DNA from 2 places in the Clostridium sp. CM042 genome. Region 1 is predicted to be linked to the other one. Evidence: a T-box and tRNA genes for the amino acid it is inferred to sense, from the RefSeq annotation. Region 1 holds a T-box; the other holds one or more tRNA genes.
What was found. The T-box of region 1 lies ahead of ileS (isoleucine--tRNA ligase). A T-box ahead of a tRNA ligase gene usually reads a tRNA of that ligase, here a tRNA-Ile.

Region 2: it encodes a tRNA-Ile, which carries the amino acid that the T-box ahead of ileS (isoleucine--tRNA ligase) is inferred to sense. The anticodon was not compared.

The regions. Positions count from the first base shown of each region.
Region 1 covers NZ_CM143646.1:2,294,263-2,300,491, reverse strand. The annotation lists gene ACWJJ7_RS10870 (type I glutamate--ammonia ligase) at 1-1,030, opposite strand, end outside; T-box leader at 1,524-1,741, shown strand; gene ileS (isoleucine--tRNA ligase) at 1,887-4,988, shown strand; gene ACWJJ7_RS10860 (LacI family DNA-binding transcriptional regulator) at 5,214-6,212, shown strand.
Region 2 covers NZ_CM143646.1:2,760,731-2,766,959, reverse strand. The annotation lists rRNA gene ACWJJ7_RS13205 (23S ribosomal RNA) at 1-119, opposite strand, end outside; rRNA gene ACWJJ7_RS13200 (16S ribosomal RNA) at 385-1,910, opposite strand; tRNA gene ACWJJ7_RS13195 (tRNA-Ala) at 2,855-2,930, opposite strand; tRNA gene ACWJJ7_RS13190 (tRNA-Ile) at 2,936-3,012, opposite strand; rRNA gene rrf (5S ribosomal RNA) at 3,019-3,135, opposite strand; tRNA gene ACWJJ7_RS13180 (tRNA-Asn) at 3,176-3,250, opposite strand; rRNA gene rrf (5S ribosomal RNA) at 3,256-3,372, opposite strand; rRNA gene ACWJJ7_RS13170 (23S ribosomal RNA) at 3,458-6,229, opposite strand, start outside.

The DNA of each region.
Region 1 (6,229 bases):
GTACGCCCATCACGGAAGCATAACCTAAAGTGCTTAAAAAATGTTTTTCTTTTGAATTGAATAAGTTAACTCTCTTTCCATTTTTTAATTTTACAGCTACTCCAACATGAATATGTTCACCGCTTCCAGCCACATCATGTACAGGCTTTGCTAGAAAATTAACATCTAGACCGTTAAGTCTGAAAGTTTCTTTTACTAAATTTCTGATAAATAGCTCATTATCTGCACATTGAAGAGCGTTTGAAAACTTCCAATCTAATTCAAGTTGTTCCATAATATGTGTTAGAGTACCAGCTTCACCTATTTGAGCTTTTACTCCACCAACTTCTTTATGGCCCATTTCAGGCTCAAAACCATACTCTTCCATTAGAAGAAGCGTTTGCTCGAGAGCTGTTCGAACATTTCCTTTAGTTTTACTCCAATATTGTTCTTTTAGTACTTGAGAAGTAGATAGTTCTTCTATATCAGCCTTATCATTAGGTGTTTTTACCCAAAATTCTAACTCAGTGGCAGAAGTGAGCATTAGCTCATCAATATCTTTATATTCAAAATCAAAAGAATTTAAAGATGATGGATTTTCTTTGAATAAATTAAGAAGGGTTGTTTTAAAGCATTCAACGGATCTTTTTAAGATCGATCTTGAATCCACTGGGAGATTATCATGTAATAATACACATGGAATTTTTAATGTACCTATAGGTGATTCTGTTTCAGCATCAATGTTTTCGTAATTGTAGTCGACGTACCAATTACAGTCAAAATCTGCTAGCATGTCTAATTTAGCATTGTTTAGAGTAGCAATACCTGGCAATACTACAGATGAACCATCAGTCTGAATAGCACCGCTTGCGAAACCACTAATATCATTTAAGAATATGTGCATTGGAATTCTCTCGTCGGTGTCATTACCGGATAAGTCAATACCAACTAGTGAAACGAACTTCACCTCAGAGTGTGCAAGTAAAATTTCTTTAATTTCTTTTTCAGAATGATTTTCTTTAGGAATTACATAAATTAATTTTTTCAAAATAATATTCCTCCTTTAAAGTATATATTTAAATTGCCTGTAACAAGACTATCACATATAGTAATAGTAGAGAACTTTTTTTTATACAACAAAATTTTATTTATAAATAAAATGATTTTATTATAAAAATGAAAGTATGTCAATGAGAAAACGTCATTAATTGCGATTAATTACAAAATGATGGCGTTATTTTGCAAGTTGTTATAGATGCAAATTCATTTATGATTTCAAATCATAACAAAGTTTTTTTAACTAGTATTATATCACATACATCTGTGAAAAGGTGATATTTAAATAATCAAAGTAGTTATTGAAGACTCAGTGGAATAGTATTCCCAAAATATAAAGATATAGGCTTTATAACATAAATTTAAATCTTTAGATATAGACCTCTTTTTTTCATGGTAAATAAAAGAGAATTTAAAAAGAAATTGACAATAAAAATTCATTATAATATAATGATAAGAAGTTCATAGTAATTATTGATTATGACTAATAAAAAGCTTTGATTAGGAAAAGTATTTAAGCAAGTAACTTACAGAGAATGGGCCAGGTTGAGAACCCATAGTGAAGGTTTAAAGAAAATCACCTAGGAGCTGAGAGCTGAATGTTTAGTAAGCTTATCCGTATTTCTGCGTTAAAGAATAAGGTATTATTGTACTTGAATTATATTTATTATATAGGTGGCATAACGAATTTAACTTCGTCCTATTTAGGGTGGGGTTTTTTTATATTTAAAAGTATTGCAGCATCGAAGATTAGAACAGTACCGAAGGTGATGATTTAACGACATTTCAGAAGGAAAGTTCCCCACATACAAATAGTAATTATTAAATGAAATAGGGAAAGGAGTTTTATTATGTATAAGAAAAATGATGCCTCAAAAAGTTTTATGGATATAGAAAAAGATGTGCTTAAGCTTTGGAAAGAAAAAGATATTATTCAAAAGAATTTTGACTTAAATGAGGGAGGAGGGCCCTTTACTTTTTATGATGGTCCACCAACAGCTAATGGAAAGCCGCACATAGGGCACGTTTTAACAAGAGTTATGAAGGATTTAATTCCAAGATATAAGGTAATGAAGGGGTACAAAGTGCTTAGAAAAGCAGGTTGGGATACTCACGGGTTACCGGTAGAACTTGAAATAGAAAAAAAACTTGGAATTGATGGTAAACCTGGAATAGAAGCATATGGAGTAGAGAAATTTGTAAAAGAATGTAAGGATAGTGTCTTTAACTATGTTAATATGTGGGAAGAAATGTCGGATAGGGTAGGATACTGGGTAGATATGGAGAATCCATATGTAACTTATCATAATAATTATATTGAATCAGTTTGGTGGGCATTAAAGCAAATGTGGGATAAGGATCTATTATACAAAGGTCATAAGGTAATGCCTTATTGTCCAAGATGCGGAACATCACTATCTTCTCATGAAGTAGCTCAAGGATATAAGGATGTAAAAGAAATGTCAGCATATGTAAAGTTTAAAATAAAAGGTGAAGAAAAATCTTTACTTGTTTGGACTACAACTCCTTGGACTCTTCCAAGCAATGTAGCACTTGCAGTAAACAAAAAATATGATTATGTTGAAGTAATCCAAGAAGGTGAGACTTTAATACTTTCAAGAGACTTATTAAGTAAACTCGAGGGAGAGTATGAGGTAGTACGTGAATTTAAAGGGGAAGCTCTAATAGGTCTTGAATATGAGCAAATGTTTGATTTCTATACACCAGAAGGAAAAGCCTTCTATATAGTACACGGAGATTTCGTAACTCTCTCAGATGGTACAGGGATAGTCCATATTGCTCCGGCTTATGGTGAAGATGATAATTTGCTTTCTAAAAAATACGATTTACCACTTATTAATTTAGTTGATGTAGAAGGGAAATTTGTAGATTGTGTTGCTCCATGGAAGGGCATTTTTGTTAAAGATGCTGATGCTAAGATATTAGAATATTTAAAAGAAAACAATGTTTTATATAAAGCAGAGAAATTTGAACACTCATACCCACACTGTTGGAGATGTGATACACCACTTTTATATTATCCAAGAGAAAGCTGGTTTGTAAGAATGTCTTCAATAAGAGACAAACTTATAGAAAATAACAATAAGGTGAATTGGATGCCGGACAATGTACGAACAGGTAGAATGGGTAAATTCCTTGAAGGCGTTATAGATTGGAGTATAAGTAGAACAAGGTACTGGGGAACTCCACTTCCAATATGGGAATGTGAATGCGGACATCGCGAACTTATAGGAAGTATAGCAGAACTTAATGAAAAAGGAAAAGATGTTCCTGAAGGAATAGAACTTCATAAACCATATATAGATAAAGTACATTTAAAGTGTCCAAAATGCGGAAAATCTATGGATAGGGTAGAAGAAGTTATAGATTGCTGGTTTGATTCAGGTTCAATGCCATTTGCGCAACATCACTATCCATTTGAAAATAAAGAACTATTTGAAGCTAATTTTCCAGCTCAATTTATTTCAGAGGCAGTAGATCAAACAAGAGGATGGTTCTATACGTTACTTGCGATATCTACAGCTGTGTTTGATACAAACCCATTTGAAAACTGTATTGTACTAGGGCATGTATTGGATAAAAACGGACTTAAAATGTCTAAGCATAAAGGAAATGTGTTAAGTCCATTTACAGTGCTAGAAAATCAAGGAGCAGATGCTCTAAGATGGTATTTTTATACTGCTAGTGCACCATGGTTACCTTCAAGATTTTATGAAGGAGCAGTTATTGAAGCACAAAGAAAGTTCATAGGAACCCTTTGGAATGTATATTCATTTTATATTCTATATGCTGAAATAGATAATTTTGACCCAACTAAATATGAAGACTTTACATCCGTAAATATTATGGATAAATGGATGATGTCAAAACTTAACTCATTAGTTAAAAACATAGATGAGCATCTAACAAACTATAGAATAACTCAAGGAGCTCTTGAACTTGAAGACTTTATTGATGGGCTTTCTAACTGGTATGTAAGACGTAATAGGGCAAGGTACTGGGTAGAATCACTTACAGATGATAAGATAGGTGCTTATATGACACTATACAGAGTTATCACAACTTTTGCTAAAATATCTGCACCATTTATACCATTTATAACAGAAGAGTTGTATCAAAACCTAGTAGTTGCTTTTGACAAAAGTGCACCAGAAAGTATTCACTTATGTGCTTGGCCGCAGTATAGAGAAGATCAAGTAGATAAAGTATTAGAAGAAGAAATGGATATGGCATATAGAACAGTTAAACTAGGAAGAAGTGCACGAAATGCTGCTAATATAAAGAATAGACAGCCACTTTCTAAAATGCTAGTTAGTTCTAAATCTCTTCCAGAATATTATGGGCATATAGTAAAAGAAGAACTTAATATTAAAGAAGTAGAGCTAGGAGCGGATATTTCTAAATATGTTAAATTTGAAATTAAACCAAATTTACCTGTGCTAGGTAAGCCATATGGTAAGTTAATACCAGGAATTAAGAAAGCAATAGGAGCTATGAACCAAATGGAGCTTGCTCAAACTATAAATAACGGAAGCGTAGTTACTATAAATGTAGCAGGAACAGAAATAGAACTCAATAGTGAGAAATTACTTGTTACAATGCAAGGGCTTGAAGGTTATGCATTTGCTGGAGAAGGTGAAATGGGAGTAGTCTTAATGACTAACATCACTGAAGAACTTAAAGAAGAAGGAAACGTACGTGAGATCTTAAGCAAAATTCAAAACATGAGAAAAGAAAGTGGGTTTGAAGTTGCTGATAAGATTAGAATCTACGTTTCTGGAAATGAAATGCTTCAAAATACAATTTGGAGATTTGAGGAGCAAATAAAACGGGATACTTTATCTGTAGAAATTGTATATAATGGGGAAAGAGAATATACGACAGTTAAGATAAATGGCGAAGATTTAAAACTAGATTTAGAAAAATTATAATTAATAATGATTGTAGAAAGTATGTGAGGTTAAGCACATACTTTCTTTTTTAGTAATGATAATATGCGGGTACACTTTATGTAATATATTTATAAATATCATTATAAAGTTAATTTAATGGGAACACTATAACTATACTAATAGTAGTAAGTTCATATTATAGCTTGAAATAACAGGCTTTTATCAGTATAATGGTAAGATAAGAAAATAGTAGGAGTTGAGAATATGGCTGCTTCAATAAAAGACGTTGCAAGAGAAGCGGGGGTTTCTATTGCCACAGTATCCAGAGTTTTAAATGATATAGATGTGGTAAATGAAGACACTAAGAAAAAGGTAAAAGATTCTATAAAAAAATTGTCATATAGGCCTAATATAGTTGCAAGAAGCTTAAAAACACAAAAATCTAGCACTATAGGGATAATTATACCAGATATATCAAATCAATTTTATCCTGAAATTGTTAGAGGCTGTGAGGATGTAGCTAATATTTATAAGTACAACATTATGCTTTGCAATGCGGATTTAGACGTAGAAAAAGAAATGGAATCTTTAAGAATACTTAAAGAGAAAATGATAGATGGAGTTATATACATGAGTAATTCCATAGAGAATAATGTTATAAGCTTAATAAAAGAACTCGAAATGCCGACGGTTCTTGTAGAAACTACAGATGCTGGTGGAATATTACCTAGTGTTACCATTGATAATGTAAGGGCAGCAGCTGATGCGGTAAAATATTTGATAAATAAGGGCAATAAAAAAATTGCTTATGTAGGTACTGCTATAGAAAAAGTTAATGCGTTAGCTAAAAGGCACACAGGCTATATCAAAGGGCTTGAGGAAATGGGGATAACACTTGATAAAGAGCTAATTTATCTTGGCGGAGTTAAGGCTAGAGATGGGTACAAGGGGATTAATGCGATATTAGATAAAGGTGCCCAAATAGACGCAGTATTCTGTGCTAGTGATGAAATTGCTATGGGAGTAATAAATGCATTAAGAGATAAATCTATTAAAGTTCCGGAGGACATAGATGTTATGGGCTTTGATGATATTTATTCAGCTTCAATATTCTATCCTAAATTGACTACAGTAGCTCAACCAATGTATGACATGGGCTCTGTAAGTATGAGAATGCTTATAAAAGCTATAAATAATTTAGAGGTTGAGGAAAAACATTTTGTATTACCTTATAGAATAGTGGAGAGAGATTCCTGTAAATAAATATAAGTCTTATTAAA
Region 2 (6,229 bases), 470 kb from region 1:
ATTCGGAAATCTTTGGATCACAGGCTATTTGCGCCTACCCAAAGCTTATCGCAGCTTAACGCGTCCTTCTTCGGCTCCTAGTGCCAAGGCATTCGCCATGCGCCCTTTGTAGCTTGACCTTGATTCTGTCTATTTACATAGACGGTTATATTAATTTTGCGAAATTGTATTAAATCAATTCATAAACTATTTTCATAGTTTTAATTTTTTTAAAACAACTTTTTTCACTGTGCAATTTTCAAAGAACATTTTAAGAAAAACTATTAATTAGCTAACTCCTAAGAGTTAACTAAAATTAGTCTCTCAAAATTAAACAGAGAACTAGGTACGATTAATTACAATAGATATTGTGCATCGACCGAAGTCAATACATCTACTCCCTAGAAAGGAGGTGATCCAGCCGCAGGTTCTCCTACGGCTACCTTGTTACGACTTCACCCCAATCATCAATCCCACCTTCGGCCGCTGGCTCCTTACGGTTACCTCACGGACTTCGGGTGTTACCAACTCTCATGGTGTGACGGGCGGTGTGTACAAGGCCCGGGAACGTATTCACCGCGACATGCTGATTCGCGATTACTAGCAACTCCGGCTTCATGTAGGCGAGTTGCAGCCTACAATCCGAACTGGGATGAGTTTTTGAGTTTGGCTCCACCTTGCGGTCTTGCATCTCTTTGTACTCACCATTGTAGCACGTGTGTAGCCCTAGACATAAGGGGCATGATGATTTGACGTCATCCCCACCTTCCTCCCGGTTAACCCGGGCAGTCTCACTAGAGTGCTCAACTTAATGGTAGCAACTAATGATAAGGGTTGCGCTCGTTGCGGGACTTAACCCAACATCTCACGACACGAGCTGACGACAACCATGCACCACCTGTCACCCTGTCCCGAAGGACTTCACCCATCTCTGGGTTATGCAGGGGATGTCAAGTCTAGGTAAGGTTCTTCGCGTTGCTTCGAATTAAACCACATGCTCCGCTGCTTGTGCGGGCCCCCGTCAATTCCTTTGAGTTTTAATCTTGCGATCGTACTCCCCAGGCGGAATACTTAATGTGTTAACGGCGGCACCGAGGTTCGACCCCCGACACCTAGTATTCATCGTTTACGGCGTGGACTACCAGGGTATCTAATCCTGTTTGCTCCCCACGCTTTCATGCCTCAGCGTCAGTTACAGTCCAGTAAGTCGCCTTCGCCACTGGTGTTCTTCCTAATCTCTACGCATTTCACCGCTACACTAGGAATTCCACTTACCTCTCCTGCACTCTAGACACCCAGTTTCAAATGCAGCACCCAAGTTAAGCTCGGGTATTTCACATCTGACTTAAATGTCCGCCTACGCATCCTTTACGCCCAGTAAATCCGGACAACGCTTGCCACCTACGTATTACCGCGGCTGCTGGCACGTAGTTAGCCGTGGCTTCCTCCTCTGGTACCGTCATTATCGTCCCAGAAGACAGAACTTTACAACCCGAAGGCCTTCATCATTCACGCGGCGTTGCTGCGTCAGGGTTTCCCCCATTGCGCAATATTCCCCACTGCTGCCTCCCGTAGGAGTCTGGACCGTGTCTCAGTTCCAATGTGGCCGATCACCCTCTCAGGTCGGCTACGCATCGTCGCCTTGGTGAGCCGTTACCTCACCAACTAGCTAATGCGCCGCGGGTCCATCTCAAAGTGGAATTTTCCGAAGAAAAATCCTTTGATGTTTCGATCATGCGACCAAAACATATTATGCGGTATTAATCTCCCTTTCGGGAGGCTATTCCCCTCTTTGAGGCAGGTTACCCACGTGTTACTCACCCGTCCGCCGCTAATCAACGTCTCCCGAAGGAGACGAATCATCGCTCGACTTGCATGTGTTAGGCACGCCGCCAGCGTTCGTCCTGAGCCAGGATCAAACTCTCAATTTAAAAGTTTACACTTTTTTAGTTGAAATGATTAATCTGCGCCAACTGTTAAGCTGGTTAGCAAGCTCATTACATACTTTTAGTCTTACGACTAAATTTTACTTTATACTAAAGTAATTAACTGGTTTAACGAAATATTATTTCGCTATCTTTACCTATTTCTCTGTTTAATTTTCAAAGACCAACTTGCTTTGTCATCATGTGACGACTTCTACTATTCTACTAGGTATTTCTTGTTTTGTCAACAACTTTTTAAAAATTATTTTCATTTGAAAATATATTAAATAGTTATCAACAGTTAGCTTATCGTGCCACTCGTTTGTGACGACAAGGAGTATTGTATCATAATAATAAAGTTGTATATTAGTTTTTTTTGTTATATATCCACATTATTCTCTATTCCCCCCTCTTTTCGTTATAATCCTTTGTTTTATATGTGTTGACACACATGGTCAAGTATATAAGAAATTGTTTATATTTAAGCATTTAATTCATTTATTTATAAACGTTATTAAGTATTTTTATATTATATAATTCCTTTAAATATTAATAATTAACTTAAATATAATTAATCATATAAAAATAAAAATGCTACTCTATTCTAATTATGCAAACAGTCACATTTTCATTTCGAAATTCTGGTAACCTCTTTTATTTTTAAAGGAAATTCATTAAATATTTTATTTACTTCAATTCTAATCCTTCTTTAAATAATTATATTATCAAATAAGTAATTTATATGTGATTTTAATGACATCTCATAAGGGAAGTCACCACTTTTATAAGTAGAGGTTCAATATTATAACAAAAATAAAACTTCAGTGGGAGTATAAATCTCCTTCTGAAGTCGTTAATATTTCAGCAACCCAGGATATGATTTAACCCAGTTTTTTTACTAACAACTTATTTATCTCCACAAAAAAAACAGCCCATATTGGACTGTTTTTTGGTGGAGATAAAGGGAATCGAACCCTTGACCCCCTGCGTGCAAGGCAGGTGCTCTCCCAGCTGAGCTATATCCCCACATATGGTGGACCTTCAGGGACTCGAACCCCGGACCGACCGGTTATGAGCCGGTAGCTCTAACCAGCTGAGCTAAAGATCCATATTTACCTGGCGACAACCTACTCTTCCACAAGGTCACCCCTGCAGTACCATCGGCGCATTGAAGCTTAACCTTCGTGTTCGGTATGGGAACGGGTGTTACCTTCATGCCATAATCACCAGATTTATTAATATCCGTCATATGTTATTATATTTTAAAAAAATGGCTCCGCGAAAAGGATTTGAACCTTCAACCTATCGGTTAACAGCCGAGTGCTCCACCGTTGAGCTATCGCGGAACATTACCTAGCGACGACCTACTCTTCCACAAGGTCACCCCTGCAGTACCATCGGCGCATTGAAGCTTAACCTTCGTGTTCGGTATGGGAACGGGTGTTACCTTCATGCCATAATCACTAGATTGAGAAAATAAATATTCTCTCAAAATTGCACAGTGAACTAGTCTTCTCGCTTATGCTTGAAGTATCGCGTTATTTCTAATTATTTAGGTCAAGCCCTCGACTTATTAGTATTAGTCAGCTGAACATGTTACCATGCTTACACCTCTAACCTATCAACCTGGTGGTCTTCCAGGAGTCTTACTAACTTGTGTTAAAAACACGCGTTATGGGAAATCTCATCTCAGGGTGGGCTTCACGCTTAGATGCTTTCAGCGTTTATCCCTTCCAAACATAGCTACCCAGCGATGCCACTGGCGTGACAACTGGTGCACCAGAGGTTTGTCCATCCCGGTCCTCTCGTACTAAGGACAGCTCCCTTCAAATTTCCTACGCCCGCGACGGATAGGGACCGAACTGTCTCACGACGTTCTGAACCCAGCTCGCGTGCCGCTTTAATGGGCGAACAGCCCAACCCTTGGGACCTACTTCAGCCCCAGGATGCGACGAGCCGACATCGAGGTGCCAAACCTCCCCGTCGATGTGGACTCTTGGGGGAGATCAGCCTGTTATCCCCGAGGTAGCTTTTATCCGTTGAGCGATGGCCCTCCCACGAGGTACCACCGGATCACTAAGCCCGACTTTCGTCCCTGCTCCACTTGTAAGTGTCGCAGTCAGGCTCCCTTCTGCCTTTGCACTCTTCGCGCGATTTCCAACCGCGCTGAGGGAACCTTTGGGCGCCTCCGTTACTTTTTTGGAGGCGACCGCCCCAGTCAAACTGCCCACCTAACAATGTCCTGTGACCAGATTCATGGCCTCCAGTTAGAACCTCAGTACTGTCAGGGTGGTATCCCAAGGATGACTCCACACAGGCTGACGCCCATGTTTCTCAGTCTCCCACCTATCCTGTACAGACAATACCGAAATTCAATGCTAAGCTACAGTAAAGCTCTACGGGGTCTTTCCGTCCAATCGCGGGTAGCAAGCATCTTCACTTGCACTACAATTTCGCCGGATGTGTTGTTGAGACAGTGCCCAAATCATTACGCCATTCGTGCGGGTCGGAACTTACCCGACAAGGAATTTCGCTACCTTAGGACCGTTATAGTTACGGCCGCCGTTTACTGGGGCTTAAGTTCATACCTTCGCTTGCGCTAAGTAATCCCCTTAACCTTCCAGCACCGGGCAGGCGTCAGCCCCTATACATCAGCTTTCGCTTTAGCAGAGACCTGTGTTTTTGCTAAACAGTTGCTTGGGCCTATTCTCTGCGACCTACTTACGTAGGCACCCCTTCTCCCGAAGTTACGGGGTCAATTTGCCGAGTTCCTTAACAACAATTCTTCCGATGGTCTTAGGATTCTCTCCTCACCTACCTGTGTCGGTTTGCGGTACGGGCACCAATATCCTCGATAGAGACTTTTCTTGGCAGCGTGGAATCAGATACTTCGGGAATAAATTCCCTTCCCCATCACATCTCAGCGTTAAGAGCAAACGGATTTGCCTGCTTGCTCCGCCTAAATGCTTAGACACACATCCAATAGTGTGCACATCTTATCCTCCTGCGTCATCCCATTTCTAATAACGTCCATTGGTGGTATCGGAATATCAACCGATTGTCCATCACCTACGCCTTTCGGCCTCGGCTTAGGTCCCGACTAACCCTGAGAGGACGAGCCTTCCTCAGGAAACCTTAGGTTTTCGACCGTTAAGATTCTCACTTAACTCTCGCTACTCATGCCAACATTCTCACTTCTGTACCGTCCACCACTCCTTACGGTATGACTTCAGCCAGTACAGAAAGCTCCTCTACCGCGTACACAATTGTGTACACCCATAGCTTCGGTGGTAAGTTTTAGCCCCGGACATCTTCGGCGCAGGATCTCTTGACTAGTGAGCTATTACGCACTCTTTAAATGAGTGGCTGCTTCTGAGCCAACATCCTAGTTGTCTTAGAAATCCCACATCCTTTTCCACTTAACTTACACTTTGGGACCTTAGCTGATGGTCTGGGCTGTTTCCCTTTTGACTACGGATCTTATCATTCGCAGTCTGACTGCCGAAATAAAAGTATATGGCATTCGGAGTTTGATAGGGTTCAGTAACTGTTGTCAGCCCCTAGCCCATTCAGTGCTCTACCTCCATTACTCAATTAATCGACGCTAGCCCTAAAGCTATTTCGAGGAGAACCAGCTATCTCCGAGTTCGATTGGAATTTCTCCGCTATCCACAGCTCATCCCATGGTTTTTCAACACCAACGTGGTTCGGACCTCCACGGAATTTTACTTCCGCTTCATCCTGGCCATGGATAGGTCACCCGGTTTCGGGTCTACGACATGCAACTTCGTGAACTTGCGTTCACAACGCCCTATTCAGACTTGGTTTCCCTTCGGCTCCGTACCTTAAGTACTTAACCTTGCTACATATCGTAACTCGTTGGCTCGTTCTACAAAAAGCACGCCGTCACACATATAAAGTGCTTCGACCGGTTGTAGGCACACGGTTTCAGGTTCTATTTCACTCCCCTTCCGGGGTTCTTTTCACCTTTCCCTCACGGTACTTCTTCACTATCGGTCACTAGGTAGTATTTAGCCTTGGGAGGTGGTCCTCCCAGCTTCCCACAAGGTTTCACGTGTCTCGTGGTACTCTGGATTAGATCTGACTGTTTTTCCTTTTCATTTACAGGCCTATTACCTTCTGCGGAGCAGCTTTCCAGCTATCTTCAATTAAGGAATTGCAGTATTTATGATCTATCCTCAACCCCCAGGTCAAAGACCTGGGTTTGGGCTCTTTCCCTTTCGCTCGCCGCTACTTAGGAAATCGATATTTCTTTCTCTTCCTCCGGGTACTTAGATGTTTCAGTTCCCCGGGTCTACCTCTGC